One region of the Variovorax sp. GW821-FHT10C12 genome, then DNA from elsewhere that is predicted to be linked to it. Evidence: predicted binding sites of a transcription regulator. Region 1 holds the regulator's gene; the other holds the start of a gene.
What was found. The regulator NrdR, encoded in region 1, represses ribonucleotide reductase genes. The targets are predictions, from matches to a motif close to CACNANATNTNGTG.
Positions count from the first base shown of each region.

Region 2: the regulator NrdR is predicted to act here: its motif matches at 3,358-3,371, upstream of AC07OH_RS17910 (ribonucleoside-diphosphate reductase subunit alpha).

Region 1 is NZ_JBWKNE010000001.1:920,637-927,765, reverse strand. Features, by position in the region: gene AC07OH_RS04445 (DUF748 domain-containing protein) at 1-1,376, opposite strand, end outside; gene AC07OH_RS04440 (lytic transglycosylase domain-containing protein) at 2,089-2,949, shown strand; ZMP/ZTP riboswitch at 2,989-3,115, shown strand; gene glyA (serine hydroxymethyltransferase) at 3,154-4,398, shown strand; gene nrdR (transcriptional regulator NrdR) at 4,432-4,875, shown strand; gene ribD (bifunctional diaminohydroxyphosphoribosylaminopyrimidine deaminase/5-amino-6-(5-phosphoribosylamino)uracil reductase RibD) at 4,904-6,034, shown strand; gene AC07OH_RS04420 (riboflavin synthase) at 6,121-6,792, shown strand; gene ribBA (bifunctional 3,4-dihydroxy-2-butanone-4-phosphate synthase/GTP cyclohydrolase II) at 6,789-7,129, shown strand, end outside.
Region 2 is NZ_JBWKNE010000003.1:291,407-298,535, forward strand. Features, by position in the region: gene AC07OH_RS17905 (ribonucleotide-diphosphate reductase subunit beta) at 1-119, opposite strand, end outside; gene AC07OH_RS17910 (ribonucleoside-diphosphate reductase subunit alpha) at 332-3,244, opposite strand; gene ampD (1,6-anhydro-N-acetylmuramyl-L-alanine amidase AmpD) at 3,593-4,210, opposite strand; gene AC07OH_RS17920 (sigma-54-dependent transcriptional regulator) at 4,197-5,747, opposite strand; gene AC07OH_RS17925 (two-component system sensor histidine kinase NtrB) at 5,753-7,129, opposite strand, start outside.

The DNA of each region.
Region 1 (7,129 bases):
AGGTACGGCGCGGCCAGCGACAGCGGCAGCGCCTCGACCTCGGTCTGCACGTCGGCGACCTTGTCGGTCGCGGTGCCCTTGAACTTCAGCGTGGCACCGGCAACCGCGGTGCTGCCGTCGAACTGTGCCGGCTTCTCCATGGGCCAGGTGACGGCCGTGAGGTTGATCCCGAGGTCGGTGAGGTCGATGGCCGCGGCGGGCTTGACGGTCTCGTCGCGCCAGCCGATGCGCCCGCCGTCGAGCGCGATCTTGTCGACCTGCACCTTGAGCTTGGGCTTCTCGGCGGCCGGCTTGCCGCCCGGGGCGCTGGCGGCGGGCGCGGGCAGCGGCGCCGCCTTTTCGGCCGCGCCGGTCGCGGGGTTCGTGGCCATCAGGTTGAGCTGACCGGCCGCATCGCGCGCCACCACCAACTGCGGCTTGGTCAGCGCGACCTCGCTCAGGTGGAACACGGACTCCAGCGGCCGCACGTCGGCCAGTGCCAGCTTGAGCGAGTCGAAACCCAGCAGGTCGCGCCCGCGCGCGTCGCCCAGCTTGGCGCCGTGGGCCTCGACCGTGCCGGTGATCTTCAGGCCGATGGTGTTGGTCTGCTGGAAATCGATCTTCAGGTCGGCGTCCAGGCTGCCGGCCTGCAGCTTCACCGGCAGGCCGCCGGGGATGTAGCCCAGGTACGGCACGAGGTCGAGCCCCTTGAACTGCACGTGGGCGTCGGTCTTGCGGCTTTGCGCGAACGGGGTCGTGAAGGCGGCCGAGTCGAAGTGGCTGCCGTTGAGCGCAAAGGCCAGCTTGGGCTCGGTCGTGATCTCGCGCTTGGACGCGAGGTTGCTCAGGAACGGCACGTTCAGCATGAAGCCGCGCAGCTCGTGCCGGCGCTTGACGGTCTGGTCGTCGAAATCGACCGCGCCGTCCTTGATCGAGATGTTGTAGATCGCGAAGCGCGCGGGCTCGGCCTTCGGGTCGGGCGGCGGGCCCGAGGCCAGCTTGGCCAGGATGTCGTCGATGTCGTACTTGCCGTCGGCCTGGTGCGTGAGCAGCACCGCGGGTGCCTCGACCGTCACCGCATCGATCACCGGCGCGAGGCGGAACAGCGATTGCAGTTCGGCGTCGACATAGATGCGCTTGATGGCCACCTGCGGCTGCTTGCCGTCGGCCGTGGCGATGCGCAGGTCATTCAGTGCAAGTTCGAGCGTCCAGGGCTTGAAATCGATCTTGCCGACGGTGACCTGCCGGCCCAGTTTCTCGCTCGCGATCTTCTGGAGCTGGCTCTTGGCAATCGGCGGCACCGCCAGCCAGGCGATGACCCACAGGGCCAGCAGAACCAGCAACGCGACAACCCCACGCCGCACCCATTTGTTTTGTTTGATCGAAGCAGCATCCATCCGCAGAAGTGTGCCGCAAACAGATGCCAACAAAGTTGGCTGAAACGTGAATGCGTTCCCTTTTGGCGAGGCATTGCGATGCCCGCGCGCCCCTCGACAGGATCGGTAGGCCGAAAGTGTGAACGCCACAAACAAGAAAGCCCGGTGAGTCGACGAAGTGTCTTGTCACCGGGCTTGATGGCGGGCTCAAAACCCATGCCATCGATTCGCGCGACCGGAAGTCAATTGGTTCCCGCCGTGCTGGCAGCAAGAGATTGCCGCCGTGGAGTCCTCCATCGTTCGAGTCCTTGACTTGCACCTCGGACTGCCTGACTTCGGAAAAACGCCTGAAACCTCAGGCCCGTCCAGATTAGGCGTCCCTCCCTTCCTTTGCAAATGCCTTTTTCCCAGGGATTTCCCGTAGGTGCACTCCCCCTGGAGCCCCCTCGGACGAGGGGATTCTTCAAGCACTTATTAACATATGAAACCAAATCCTTATGCTTGACCGTGTATTTAGCCACGCTAGAATCCGCCTGCCCTCGCTGCCGGACGCAGGAGGGCCTTCCTGAATCCGCTGCCGAATTCCACCGGCGTGATCAGGCCGCCGCGCTCCTTACCCCACCCCCTCCATGCGCGGAGCCTGATTCGTACATACCAATCCAAGCGCCGCTGCCTTCATCCATCGCCCTTTCGGCGCTGCATGCCAGGTGCCGCACAGAAAGGAAAAAAAGCGATGAGCAAGGCGTTTGATGCCACAGCCCGCGGGCTACGGACCTTCGTGTCCGATGTGGCAGACGGCTTTTTTGAAATCACCCACAACGGGTTTGCACTGGTCGGCCTGGCCATCGTGTTCGCGGCCCTCGCCCTCGTGGCGCGGCCCGATCTGCGCAAGACCGGCGAGGAACAACTGATGGGCTGGCTGCAGTCGCGCAAGCCCGCGCCCGAAGCCACCGACCTGGAGCCGACCGCCATCGAGCGCACCACGGCCGCGAGTCCCGACGATCTGCCCAAGCAGCAGGCGGCGGTGGCCTACTGGCTCAGCAAGAAGTACCGCGTTGCGGCCGAGCCGCTGAGCGTGCTGGTCTCCGAGGCTTACCAGATCGGCAAGCGCACCAAGCTCGACCCGACGCTGATCCTGGCCATCATGGCCATCGAATCCAGCTTCAACCCGTTCGCGCAAAGCCACGTCGGCGCCCAGGGCCTGATGCAGGTCATGACCCGCGTGCATGGCGACAAGTACGAAAGCGCGGGCGGCACGCTCACCGCCTTCGACCCGGTGACCAACATGCGCGTCGGCGTGAAGGTGCTGCAGGAATGCATCGCCCGCGCCGGTTCGCTCGAAGGCGGCCTGCGCTACTACGTGGGCGCCGCCAACCTCGACGACGACGGCGGCTATGCCGCCAAGGTGCTGGCCGAGCACGAGCGCCTGCGTCAGGTCGCCGCCGGCCGTGCGCCGTCGACGATGGTCGTGCCGCCGCCGACCACGGCGCGTGCACAGCCAATTCCGGTCGTGGCACCGGCCAAGCCGGCGCGTGAAGAACCGGCCACCGGCAGCGAGCCGGCCAAGGTCGCCCTGCTCTCCGCAGTTTCCTGAAGCCCTGCGGCCCGGAAGCCTCCGGGCCTGCGCTACACTCGGCCTGTACGCGACTGGCGATAGGCGCAGCACCCTGAAAAAGGTGCCACGCGCTGACGTGGAATACCACTGGGAAGCGTGCCGCCTGACCACAACAGGCGTTCAGCCGTTCGCCTGGGCAGCCCTTGTTTGGTTGAACAAGGACCTCGTCTTCAAAGGACTGCCATGTACCAACGCAATATCCTGGTCGAACAGACCGATCCCGAAATCTGGGCCGCCATTCAAGCCGAAAACGCGCGCCAGGAACACCACATCGAGCTGATCGCCAGCGAGAACTACGCCTCGCCGGCCGTCATGGCCGCCCAGGGCTCGCAGCTCACTAATAAATACGCCGAAGGCTACCCGGGCAAGCGCTACTACGGCGGCTGCGAGCACGTCGACGTGGCCGAGCAACTGGCCATCGACCGCGTCAAGCAGATCTTCGGCGCCGACGCCGCGAACGTGCAGCCGCATTGCGGTGCCTCGGCCAACGAAGCCGTGATGCTCGCCTTCCTGAAGCCCGGCGACACCATCATGGGCATGAGCCTGGCCGAAGGCGGCCACCTGACCCACGGCATGCCGCTGAACATGAGCGGCAAGTGGTTCAACGTGGTGAGCTACGGCCTGGACGCCAACGAAGCCATCGACTACGACGCGATGGAACGCAAGGCGCATGAGCACATGCCCAAGCTGATCATCGCGGGCGCATCGGCCTACTCGCTGCACATCGACTTCGAGCGTTTCGCCAAGGTCGCCAAGGACGTCGGCGCGATCTTCATGGTCGACATCGCCCACTACGCCGGCCTCGTGGCCGCGGGCGTGTACCCCAACCCGGTGCCGCACGCCGACATCGTGACCTCGACCACGCACAAGAGCCTGCGCGGCCCGCGCGGCGGCATCATCCTGATGAAGTCGCAGCACGAGAAGGCGATCAACAGCGCCATCTTCCCCGGCCTGCAAGGCGGCCCGCTGATGCACGTGATCGCCGCCAAGGCCGTCGCGTTCAAGGAAGCCCTGACGCCCGAGTTCAAGGCCTACCAGCAACAGGTGGTCAAGAACGCCCAGATCGTGGCCGACACCCTCACCTCGCGCGGCCTGCGCATCGTGAGCGGACGCACCGAAAGCCACGTCATGCTGGTCGACCTTCGTTCCAAGGGCATCACCGGCAAGGAAGCCGAAGCCGTGCTGGGCGCCGCCCACATGACGATCAACAAGAACGCGATCCCCAACGACCCGGAAAAGCCGATGGTCACCAGCGGCGTGCGTATTGGCACCCCCGCCATGACCACGCGCGGCTTCAAGGACGAAGAGGCCCGCATCACGGCGAACCTGGTGGCCGACGTGCTCGAGAACCCGCGCGACGCGGCGAACATCGACGCGGTGCGCGCCAAGGTCCACGCCTTGACGAGCCGCTTCCCTGTCTACCGTTGATTTCGTAAATAGAAGAAGAGAAGCACTGGCCGCATGAAATGCCCTTTTTGCGGTCATCTCGAAACGCAGGTCGTCGAGACCCGCGTTTCGGAAGACGCCGACTTCGTCCGCAGGCGCCGCCAGTGCAGCGCCTGCGACAAGCGCTTCACCACGTATGAGCGCCCGGACGTCAATTTCCCCGTCGTGGTCAAGAAGGACGGCAGCCGCGCCGACTTCGACTCGACCAAGGTCCGCGCCTCGATGATGCTGGCGCTGCGCAAGCGCCCCGTGAGCATCGAGCAGATCGACAACGCCCTGCTGCGCATCGAACAGAAGCTGCTGGCCAGCGGCCTGCGCGAAATCGACTCGACGAAAGTCGGCGAGCTCGTGATGCGCGAACTCAAGAAACTCGACAAGGTCGCCTACGTGCGCTTTGCCTCGGTGTACCGCAGCTTCGAGGACGTGGACGAGTTCCGCCAGCTGCTGCGCGACATCTGACCCCCGAGAAGGCGTGAACGAACCCGGCATGTCCTCTTCCCGACACGACGCCTCCCACATCGCCACCGCCCTGCGGCTGGCCGCCTCCGCGATCCGCCTGACCGACCCGAACCCGCGCGTCGGCTGCGTGCTGTGCGACGCTGAAGGCCGCGTGATCGGCCAGGGCCACACGCAACAAGCCGGCGGTCCGCATGCCGAGGTGATGGCGCTGCGCGATGCGCAGGCCCAGGGCCATTCGACCGCGGGCGCCACCGCCTACGTCACGCTCGAACCCTGCTCGCACCACGGCCGCACCGGCCCCTGCTGCGACGCGCTGATCGCCGCCGGCGTGCGCCGCGTCGTGGCCTCGCTCGCCGACCCGAACCCGCTCGTGTCGGGACAAGGCTTCGAGCGCCTGCGCGCGGCGGGCGTCGAAGTCGAAGTCGGCCCGGGCGCCGACGAATCCCGCGAACTCAACATCGGCTTCTTCAGCCGCATGATCCGCAAGCAGCCCTGGGTTCGAATGAAGATTGCCGCCTCGCTCGATGGCCGCACCGGCCTGCACAACGGCGTGAGCCAGTGGATCACCGGCGAGGCTGCGCGCACCGACGGCCATGCTTGGCGGGCCCGCACCGGCGCGGTGCTGACCGGCGTCGGCACGCTGCTCGAAGACAACCCGCGCCTGGACGTGCGCCTGGTCGACACGCCGCGCCAGCCCCACCTCGTGGTGGTCGACAGCCATCTCCAGACCTCGCCCGACGCTCACATTTTCATAGCTGGCCGCGCCGTCTGGATCTACGCCGCCAGCCGCCACAACGAAGAAAAGGCAGCCGCGCTCGAAGCCCGCGGCGCCACCATCACCTGCCTGCCCAACCTGCACGGCAAGGTCGACCTGCCCGCGATGCTCCAGGACCTCGCGGCGCGCGGCGTCAACGAGCTGCACGTCGAATCGGGCCACAAGCTCAACGGTTCGCTGCTGCGCGAAGGCTGCGTGGACGAGCTGCTGGTGTACCTGGCGCCCAAGCTGATCGGCAGCGGGCTCGACATCGCCAGCCACCTGCATGCCGAGGGCCCGCTCACCTCGCTGGCGGGCGCCTTGCCGCTCGAATTCAAGTCGGTGGACATGCTGGGGCCCGACTTGCGCATCGTCGCGCGCGTCGTCGGCCGCGACCGCTTCTGAGCCGCCGCCCACGCGGCGCGGCACATTCGCAGCCGCAAACCGGCCCTTCGGGCCGAAGACCCCTCGATGTCTGCGAAAATGTGGAAATGTTCACCGGAATCATCACCGGCGTGGGGCGCATCGCCGCCATCCACGACCTCGGCACCTCCTCCTCCTACGGCAAGCGACTCAGCATCGAGGTGCCCGACGGCTACCTCGACGACGTCGGGCTCGGCGACAGCATCGCGCTCAACGGCGCCTGCATGACGGTCACCACGCTCGCACCTGAACGCGGGCAATTCACCATCGACATTTCCGCGGAGTCCCTCGACAAGACGGCCGGCCTGACCGACGAAGGCAGCCGCATCAACCTCGAGAAGGCCCTGCGCGCGAGCGACCGCCTCGGCGGCCACATCGTCTCGGGCCACGTGGACGGCATCGGCCACGTGAGCTTCTTCGCGCCGGTCGGCGAAAGCTGGGAGCTGCGCGTGGTCGCACCGCCTGCCCTCGCCCGCTTCCTGGCCTACAAGGGCTCGATCACCATCAACGGCGTGAGCCTCACGGTCAACAGCGTGGCTGACATCGAAGGCGGCGCCGAGGTCAGCATCAACCTGATCCCGCACACCGTGGAAAACACCTCCCTCGGCGGCCTGAAGGCCGGCTCGAAGGTCAACCTCGAAATCGACACCGTGGCGCGCTACGTGGAGCGCATGCTTCAGGCCGGCATGCTCACCCCCTCTCTGACGTCTTCCACGTCTCCCAAGGACACTTCGAAATGAACGCCTCCGTCACGCCGATCGGCGCCCCGCGCGCCGACCGTGCACCCGCACCGATCTCCCCGGTCGAAGACATCGTGGCCGAGCTGGCCGCCGGCCGCATGGTCATCCTCGTGGACGAGGAAGACCGTGAGAACGAAGGCGACATCGTCATCGCCGCCGACCACATCACCGCCGAATCCATCAACTTCATGGCCCGCCACGCGCGCGGCCTGATCTGCCTCACGCTCTCGCGCGAGATGTGCGAGCGGCTGCAGCTGCCGCCGATGGTCCAGCGCAACGGCGCCAAGCATTCCACCGCCTTCACCGTCTCCATCGAGGCCGCCGAAGGCGTGACCAC
Region 2 (7,129 bases), on a different contig from region 1:
GTCGGAGCGGCGACCGCGCGACCTGCGGAAGAACCGCTGGTCGATGCGTGGTGCTGCTGCAATCCTTGTTGCATATCCTTTGGTAAGGAGGGCTTGACTTCTTCGTCCCAGGTCAACATAGAAAAATCCAATGCGCAATTATCGGAGCAACGATGTGAGTTGCAAAGTGCTCGTTCACATCGTGCGCCATTTATGGGGTTGTTATGTTGCTCGCATGCATCGCGAGACGTCAGTCAATGCCTTGATTGATTGAACGTCGCGCGCTTTTTACGTGTGCGAGCACCTCGCTGATCGATCGAAGCGTCTGGTGTGTTGACGCTTCACTTGCACATCACTGGCAGGCTTCGCAGGTCGGATCGTCGACACCGCAGAACGCGATGTCGGTGGCGGGCATCGCGCTCATCTGTGCCTGCGCTGCAGCAGCGGCGGCTTCGAGTGCGCTCATGCCCGAGGGTGCGTCGTTGCCCGACGACACCGCGTTGAGACGGCCCGATTGCACCGTCGACTTTTCAGCGTGCGTTGCGCTCTGCGTGCGCAGGTAGTACGTGGTCTTCAGGCCGCGCAGCCAGGCGAGCTTGTAGGTGTCGTCGAGCTTCTTGCCCGAGGCGCCGGCCATATAGATGTTCAGCGACTGCGCCTGGTCGATCCACTTCTGGCGACGCGCGGCGGCTTCGACGAGCCACGTGGTTTCCACTTCGAACGCGGTGGCGTACAGCGCCTTCACGTCCTGCGGCACGCGGTCGATGGGGCGCAGCGAACCGTCGAAGTGCTTCAGGTCCATGACCATCACGTCGTCCCACAGGCCCAGGCGCTTCAGGTCGCGCACCAGGTAGTGGTTGATCACGGTGAACTCGCCCGACAGGTTCGACTTGACCGACAGGTTGCCGAAGCAGGGTTCGATCGAGGCGTCGACGCCGATGATGTTCGAGATGGTCGCGGTCGGAGCGATGGCCACGCAGTTCGAATTGCGCATGCCCTGGCTCTTGATCTTCTGGCGCAGTGCGTCCCAGTCGAGCGTGGACGAGCGGTCCACCTCGACGTAGCCGCCGCGGGCCTTCTCGAGCAGGTCGAGCGTGTCGATCGGCAGGATGCCCTTGTCCCACAGCGAGCCCTTGTAGCTCGAGTACTTGCCGCGTTCGCGCGCCAGATCGGCCGATGCCGAGTACGCGTGGTAGCAGATGGCTTCCATCGACTCGTCGGCGAACTGCACGGCTTCCTGCGAGGCGTAGGGAATGCGCAGCTCGTACAGCGCGTCCTGGAAGCCCATCAGGCCCAGGCCGACCGGACGGTGGCGCAGGTTGGAGTCGCGCGCCTTCTTCACAGCGTAGTAGTTGATGTCGATCACGTTGTCGAGCATGCGCATCGCCGTGGAGATCGTCTTCTGGAGCTTCTCCTGGTCGACCTTGCCGTCCTTCAGATGCTGCAGCAGGTTCACGGAACCCAGGTTGCACACCGCGGTTTCGGTGTCGCTGGTGTTCAGCGTGATCTCGGTGCACAGGTTCGACGAGTGCACGACGCCGGCGTGCTGCTGCGGCGAGCGCACGTTGCAGGCGTCCTTGAACGTGATCCAGGGGTGGCCGGTCTCGAACAGCATCGTGAGCATCTTGCGCCACAGGTCCGATGCCTGGATGGTGCGCGCGGGCTTGATCTCGCCGCGGGCGGCCTTCTCTTCGTAGGCGACGTAGGCCTTCTCGAAGTCGGCGCCGAACAGGTCGTGCAGGTCAGGCACGTTGGAGGGCGAGAACAGCGTCCAGGTGCCCTTTTCCATCACGCGGCGCATGAACAGGTCGGGGATCCAGTTGGCGGTGTTCATGTCGTGCGTGCGGCGGCGGTCGTCGCCGGTGTTCTTGCGCAGCTCCAGGAACTCCTCGATGTCGAGGTGCCAGGTTTCCAGGTACGTGCAGACGGCGCCCTTGCGCTTGCCGCCCTGGTTCACGGCCACGGCCGTGTCGTTCACCACCTTCAGGAACGGCACCACGCCTTGCGATTCGCCGTTGGTGCCCTTGATGTGGCTGCCCAGCGCGCGCACGCGGGTCCAGTCGTTGCCCAGGCCGCCGGCGAACTTCGACAGCAGCGCGTTTTCCTTGATCGACTCGTAGATGCCGTCCAGGTCGTCGGGCACGGTGGTCAGGTAGCAGCTGGACAGCTGCGAGCGCAGCGTGCCGGCGTTGAACAGCGTGGGCGTGCTCGACATGAAGTCGAACGACGACAGCACTTCGTAGAACTCGATGGCGCGGGCTTCGCGGTCGATTTCGTTCAGCGACAGGCCCATGGCCACGCGCATGAAGAACGCCTGCGGCAGCTCGATGCGCGACTTGCGCACGTGCAGGAAGTAGCGGTCGTACAGCGTCTGCAGGCCCAGGTAGTCGAACTGGTTGTCGCGCTCGGCCTTGAGGGCGGCGCCCAGGCGGGGCAGGTCGTACTGCAGCAGCTTTTCGTCGAGCAGCTCGTTGTCCACGCCCTTCTTGATGAATTGCGGGAAGTAGTCGGCGTAGGCGGTGGCACGGTCGACCGGCATCACTTCGCGGCCGATGATCTCCTTGAAGATCGTGTGCAGCAGCAGGCGCGCGGTGGCGAAGGTGTAGTCGGGGTCCTTCTCGATCAGCGTGCGGGCCGCGAGGATGGACGCCTTGTAGACCTCGTCCAGCGGCACGCCGTCGTACAGGTTGCGCATCGTCTCGGCGACGATGGGGGCGGCGGTGATGCTGTCGCCCAGGCCCTGGCAGGCCGACTCGATCAGGCCCTTGAGCTCGTTCAGGTCCAGCGCCACGCGCTCGCCGTTGTCGAGCACGTGCAGTGCCGGTGCGGCGGGCACGTCCTGCTCGCCTTGCTTGGAGCGTTCCTGGGTGCGGCGTTCGCGGTACAGCACGTAGGCGCGTGCGATTTCATGGTGGCCGCCGCGCATCAGGCCGAGCTCGACCTGGTCCTGCACGTCTTCGATGTGGAAGGTGCCGCCGCCCGGACGCGAGCGCACCATGGCGCGGATCACGCCTTGCGTGAGCACGTCGACCGTTTCGCGCACGCTGGCCGAAGCCGCGCCCTGGGTGCCATGCACGGCCAGGAAGGCCTTCATCATGGCGATGGCGATCTTGTTCGGTTCGAAGGGAACGACGGCGCCGTTGCGGCGAATGATCTGGTAGTGGGCGAGGTTCTGACCGGTGGGCGAGCCCGCAGTGTCTTGTTGCTGCTGCGGCGTCGCGGGGACGGCGCGGGGGGTCGACGGGGTGTTCAGTGCAGTTTGCATTCGCTTCCTCTCGGTTGTGCAATTCTTGTTGGTTGGCAAGGCCTCGCGGGCCTTGCGTCGGCGTTGTTGCCGAACGGGAGGACACTATATCTAGGGTCTGGGAGGGCTACAACCACTAGATGTAGTGTTTGCCCCTGGATACAACCCCTACGGAAATTGCATCGGACTCAGCACATCGCCAGCGATGCCGCGTGAATACTGGCCCATGGTGGCGAAACCCACGTCTGGCGCGGCTTGCAAGGCGATTTGGGCCTGCAGGCCGCATGGTTGCTGCGCTGCGCGCTTGCGCTCATCGAATTGCTGCGCCGCGAGAGCGCCGCATCACGAGGCGCCGCGCGATTGAAAAAATTAGCGCGCCACCACCTGCTCGGGAAACATCTGTGGATTCCAGCCGAGCTGTTCGCGCAGCAGGCGCCAGTCGAAACCGGCGCCGGGGTCCTGCTTGCGGCCGGGCGCGATGTGCTCGTGGCCGGCGATGTGGGCGATGGCGTAGTGCTGCGCGAGCGCGGCGCACAGGCTGGCCAGCGTTTCGTACTGCGCGTCTTCGAAGCGCTCGCCCTCGAGGCCTTCGAGCTCGATGCCGACCGAGTCGTCGTTGCAGTTGGTGCGCCCGCGCCACGACGACACGCCGGCGTGCCAGGCGCGGTCCTCGCAGCTCACGAACTGCCAGAGCTCGCCGTTGCGCCGCACATAGAAATGCGAGGACACCTCGAGCCCGCGGATCGACTGGAAGTACGGGTGCGCGTCCCAGTCGAGCCGGTTGGTGAAGAGCTGCTGCACGGCGTCACCGCCGTATTCACCCGGCGGCAGGCTGATGGAGTGCAGCACGATCAGGTCGGTCTGCGCGCCGACGGGGCGCGGGCCGAAGTTGGGCGAGGGCAGGGCCTTGGCGAAGCGGTACCAGCCGGCGCGCCAAAGTCTGTCGTCGCCGGCCGGTGTCGTGGCGAGGTCGTCAGTCGTCGGCATGCGCGGTGGCACCGTCGTCGCCGTTGGGCGTGGAGATGCCCAGGCGCGCGATGCGGTAGCGGATCTGGCGCAGGCTCATGCCCAGCCGCGCGGCGGCGGCCGTGCGGTTGAAGCCGCTTTCGTGCAGCGCGCGCACGAGGATCTCGCGCTCCTGCTGGTCGAGCCAGGCTTGCAGGTCGGAGGGCAGCGGCGGCGGTGCGGGCTTGGGTTCGACGGCCGGCGCGGGGGGCGCAGCCACCGCAACGGCGGGCGGCGCTTCGGCGGATTCGCTGCGCGGCGCGGCCGGCATCGGCGTCATCGCGCCCATCAGGTCGATGTGCAGCTCGTCGCCGTCGTTCAGCGCCACGGCGCGGTGCAGCAGGTTCTCGAGCTCGCGCACGTTGCCGTCGAGCGGGTGCTGGGCCAGGCGCAGCAGCAGCGCGTCGGACAGGCGCGGCACCGGCAGGCCGCCGTCCTGCGCGATGCGCGCGAGCAGCGCGGTGCACAGCGCGGGCAGGTCTTCGCGGCGCTCGCGCAGCGCGGGCACCGCGATCTCGATCACGTTGAGGCGGTAGAACAGGTCCTGCCGGAAGCGACCGGCCAGCACCTCGGCGTGCAGGTCTTTATGGGTGGCGCTCACGATGCGCACGTCGACCGCGTCTTCTTGCGTCGAGCCGATGGCGCGCACGCTGCGCTCCTGGATGGCGCGCAGCAGCTTCGACTGCATGGCCAGCGGCAGGTCGCCGATCTCGTCGAGGAACAGCGTGCCGTCGCGCGCCGCCTGGAAGTAGCCGTCGCGGTCTTGCGACGAGCCCGTGTACGAGCCCTTCTTGGCGCCGAAGAACTCGGCCTCGAGCAGGTTCTCGGGAATCGCGCCGCAGTTCACCGCGACGAAGGGGCCTTCGCTGCGTTGGCTGCAGCCGTGCACGGCGCGCGCGACCAGCTCCTTGCCGGTGCCCGACTCGCCGCGCACCAGCACCGGCGCCATGCCGCGCGCCACCTTGGCGATGCGCGACTTGACGAGGCGCATCGGGTCGGAGTCGCCGACCAGCCGGTCGAGCGCGGTGGCGCCGCTGCGCGTCACGGCCAGTGCGTCGGGGCGTTCGCCGCCGTGGCCGGCGGCCTGCGGCGGCGCCTTCTGCGGTACGACCACCGCGGCGCGGTTGGCCTGCACGGCCGAGGCCACCACGGCGCGGAACTGCTTCAGGTCGACCGGCTTCGTGAGGTAGTCGAAGGCGCCGGCCTTCAATGCCTCGACCGCGTTCTCGGCCGAGCCGTAGGCGGTCATGACCACGCAGCGTTCGCTGCGCTGGTCTTTCTGGATGCGATGGATGATCTCCATGCCTTCGCCGTCGGGCAGCCGCATGTCGGTGATCACGGCGTCGAAGCGACCGGCCTCCAGGTGCTGCCAGGCTTCGGACACGCTCCCCGCGGCTTCCACCCGGTAGCCTTCACGCAGCAGCGTGAGTTCGTAGAGCGTGCGCAGGTCGGGTTCGTCGTCGATGACGAGGATCTGCGCGGGGCGCGGGGCGGCGGCGGAAGGCGGGAGGGAGCTCACGGCCGCTATTGTGTCAGCCGGTTTTCGCTCGGTGCGAAGCTGACGAAGAATTCATTGCCCTCGGGCCCGCCCGGCACCAGCGCGCGCCGTTCGTAGCCGATGGTCGCGCCGTGGCGCCGGCACAGCTCGCGGCACAGGAACAGGCCCAGGCCGCTGGAGCGGCTCTCGGACGAGAAGAAGGGTTCGAACAGGTGGCGCTGCACCGCCGGTTCCAGCGGCGCGCCGTCGCTCCACACCAGCAACGCGGCGCGCTGCACGCCAGCGCGCTGCACCGTGGTGATGACCTGGATCGCGCCCTCGCGCTGGCTGGCGTAACGGGCCGCGTTGTCCAGCAGGTTCACCAGCAGGCGGCGCAGGTGCTCGGCCTCGAAGCGCACCTCGCTGCCCGGCGCGTCGAGCGCCACGCGCACGCCCTTGCGCTGGGTCTGGCGTATCCATTCCTCGGCCAGGATCTGCGCGGCCGGGTCGAGCACCAGCTGCTCGCCGAGCGAGAGCACGCGCTGCTGGCGCGCGCGCGAGACGTCGAGCACGTCGTCCACGATGCGCGCCAGGCGCTGCGCGTTGTGCTGCACCATGTCGGTCAGCTTGCGGTGCGCCGGGTCGGTCAGGTCTTCGCTGAGCAGCGCGCTGGCCTGCGCGATGGCGGCCAGCGGGTTGCGGATTTCATGCGCCACCGCAGCCGACATGCGGCCCATCGCGGCGAGCTTTTCGGTGCGGATGCGGGCTTCGAGCTCGCGCAGGTCCTGCAGGAACATCACGCACAGGCTGTCGGCGCGCCGGTCGTCGGTGGGCGTGAGCCGGGTGCGCACGCGCACCTCGCGCGCCGCGCCGCGGGCCTGCGCCACCGGGATTTCTTCGGTCTGCGGCGCGCGCCGCGCGAAGGTCTGGCGCGCGAGCGCGGCCAGCGCATGCCAGGCCGGCTGGGTGTGCAGCGGGAACGGCATTGGCAACTGCGCCAAGCCCTGGCCGAGGATCGCGTCGGCCGCCGGGTTGGCGGTGTGCACCAGGCCCTCGGCGTCGATCACCAGCACGCCTTCGGTGAGCGTTTCGATCACCAGGTCGTTGACCTGTGCCTGCATCTGCGCATGGGTGCGGCTGCGTTGCGCCACCGCCTCTTCGCGTGCCAGCCGGCGCGCCAGCTCGTGCGCGAGCAGCGCCACCACGAACAGGCCGGTGCCGGTGAGGGCGGCCTGCACGAAGCGCGCCGAGGCGTCGCCGGGTTGCTGCAGCCAGTGCCAGCCGGCGTCGGCCAGCAGCAGCAATGTCACGGTGGCCGTGGTGCCCAGGCCGACCAGCAGCGTGCCGAGCACCGCGCTCATCAGCACCGGCAGCGCGAACAGCGGCGTGTAGTTGACGCTGCCGCCCTGCAGCACCTGCAAGGC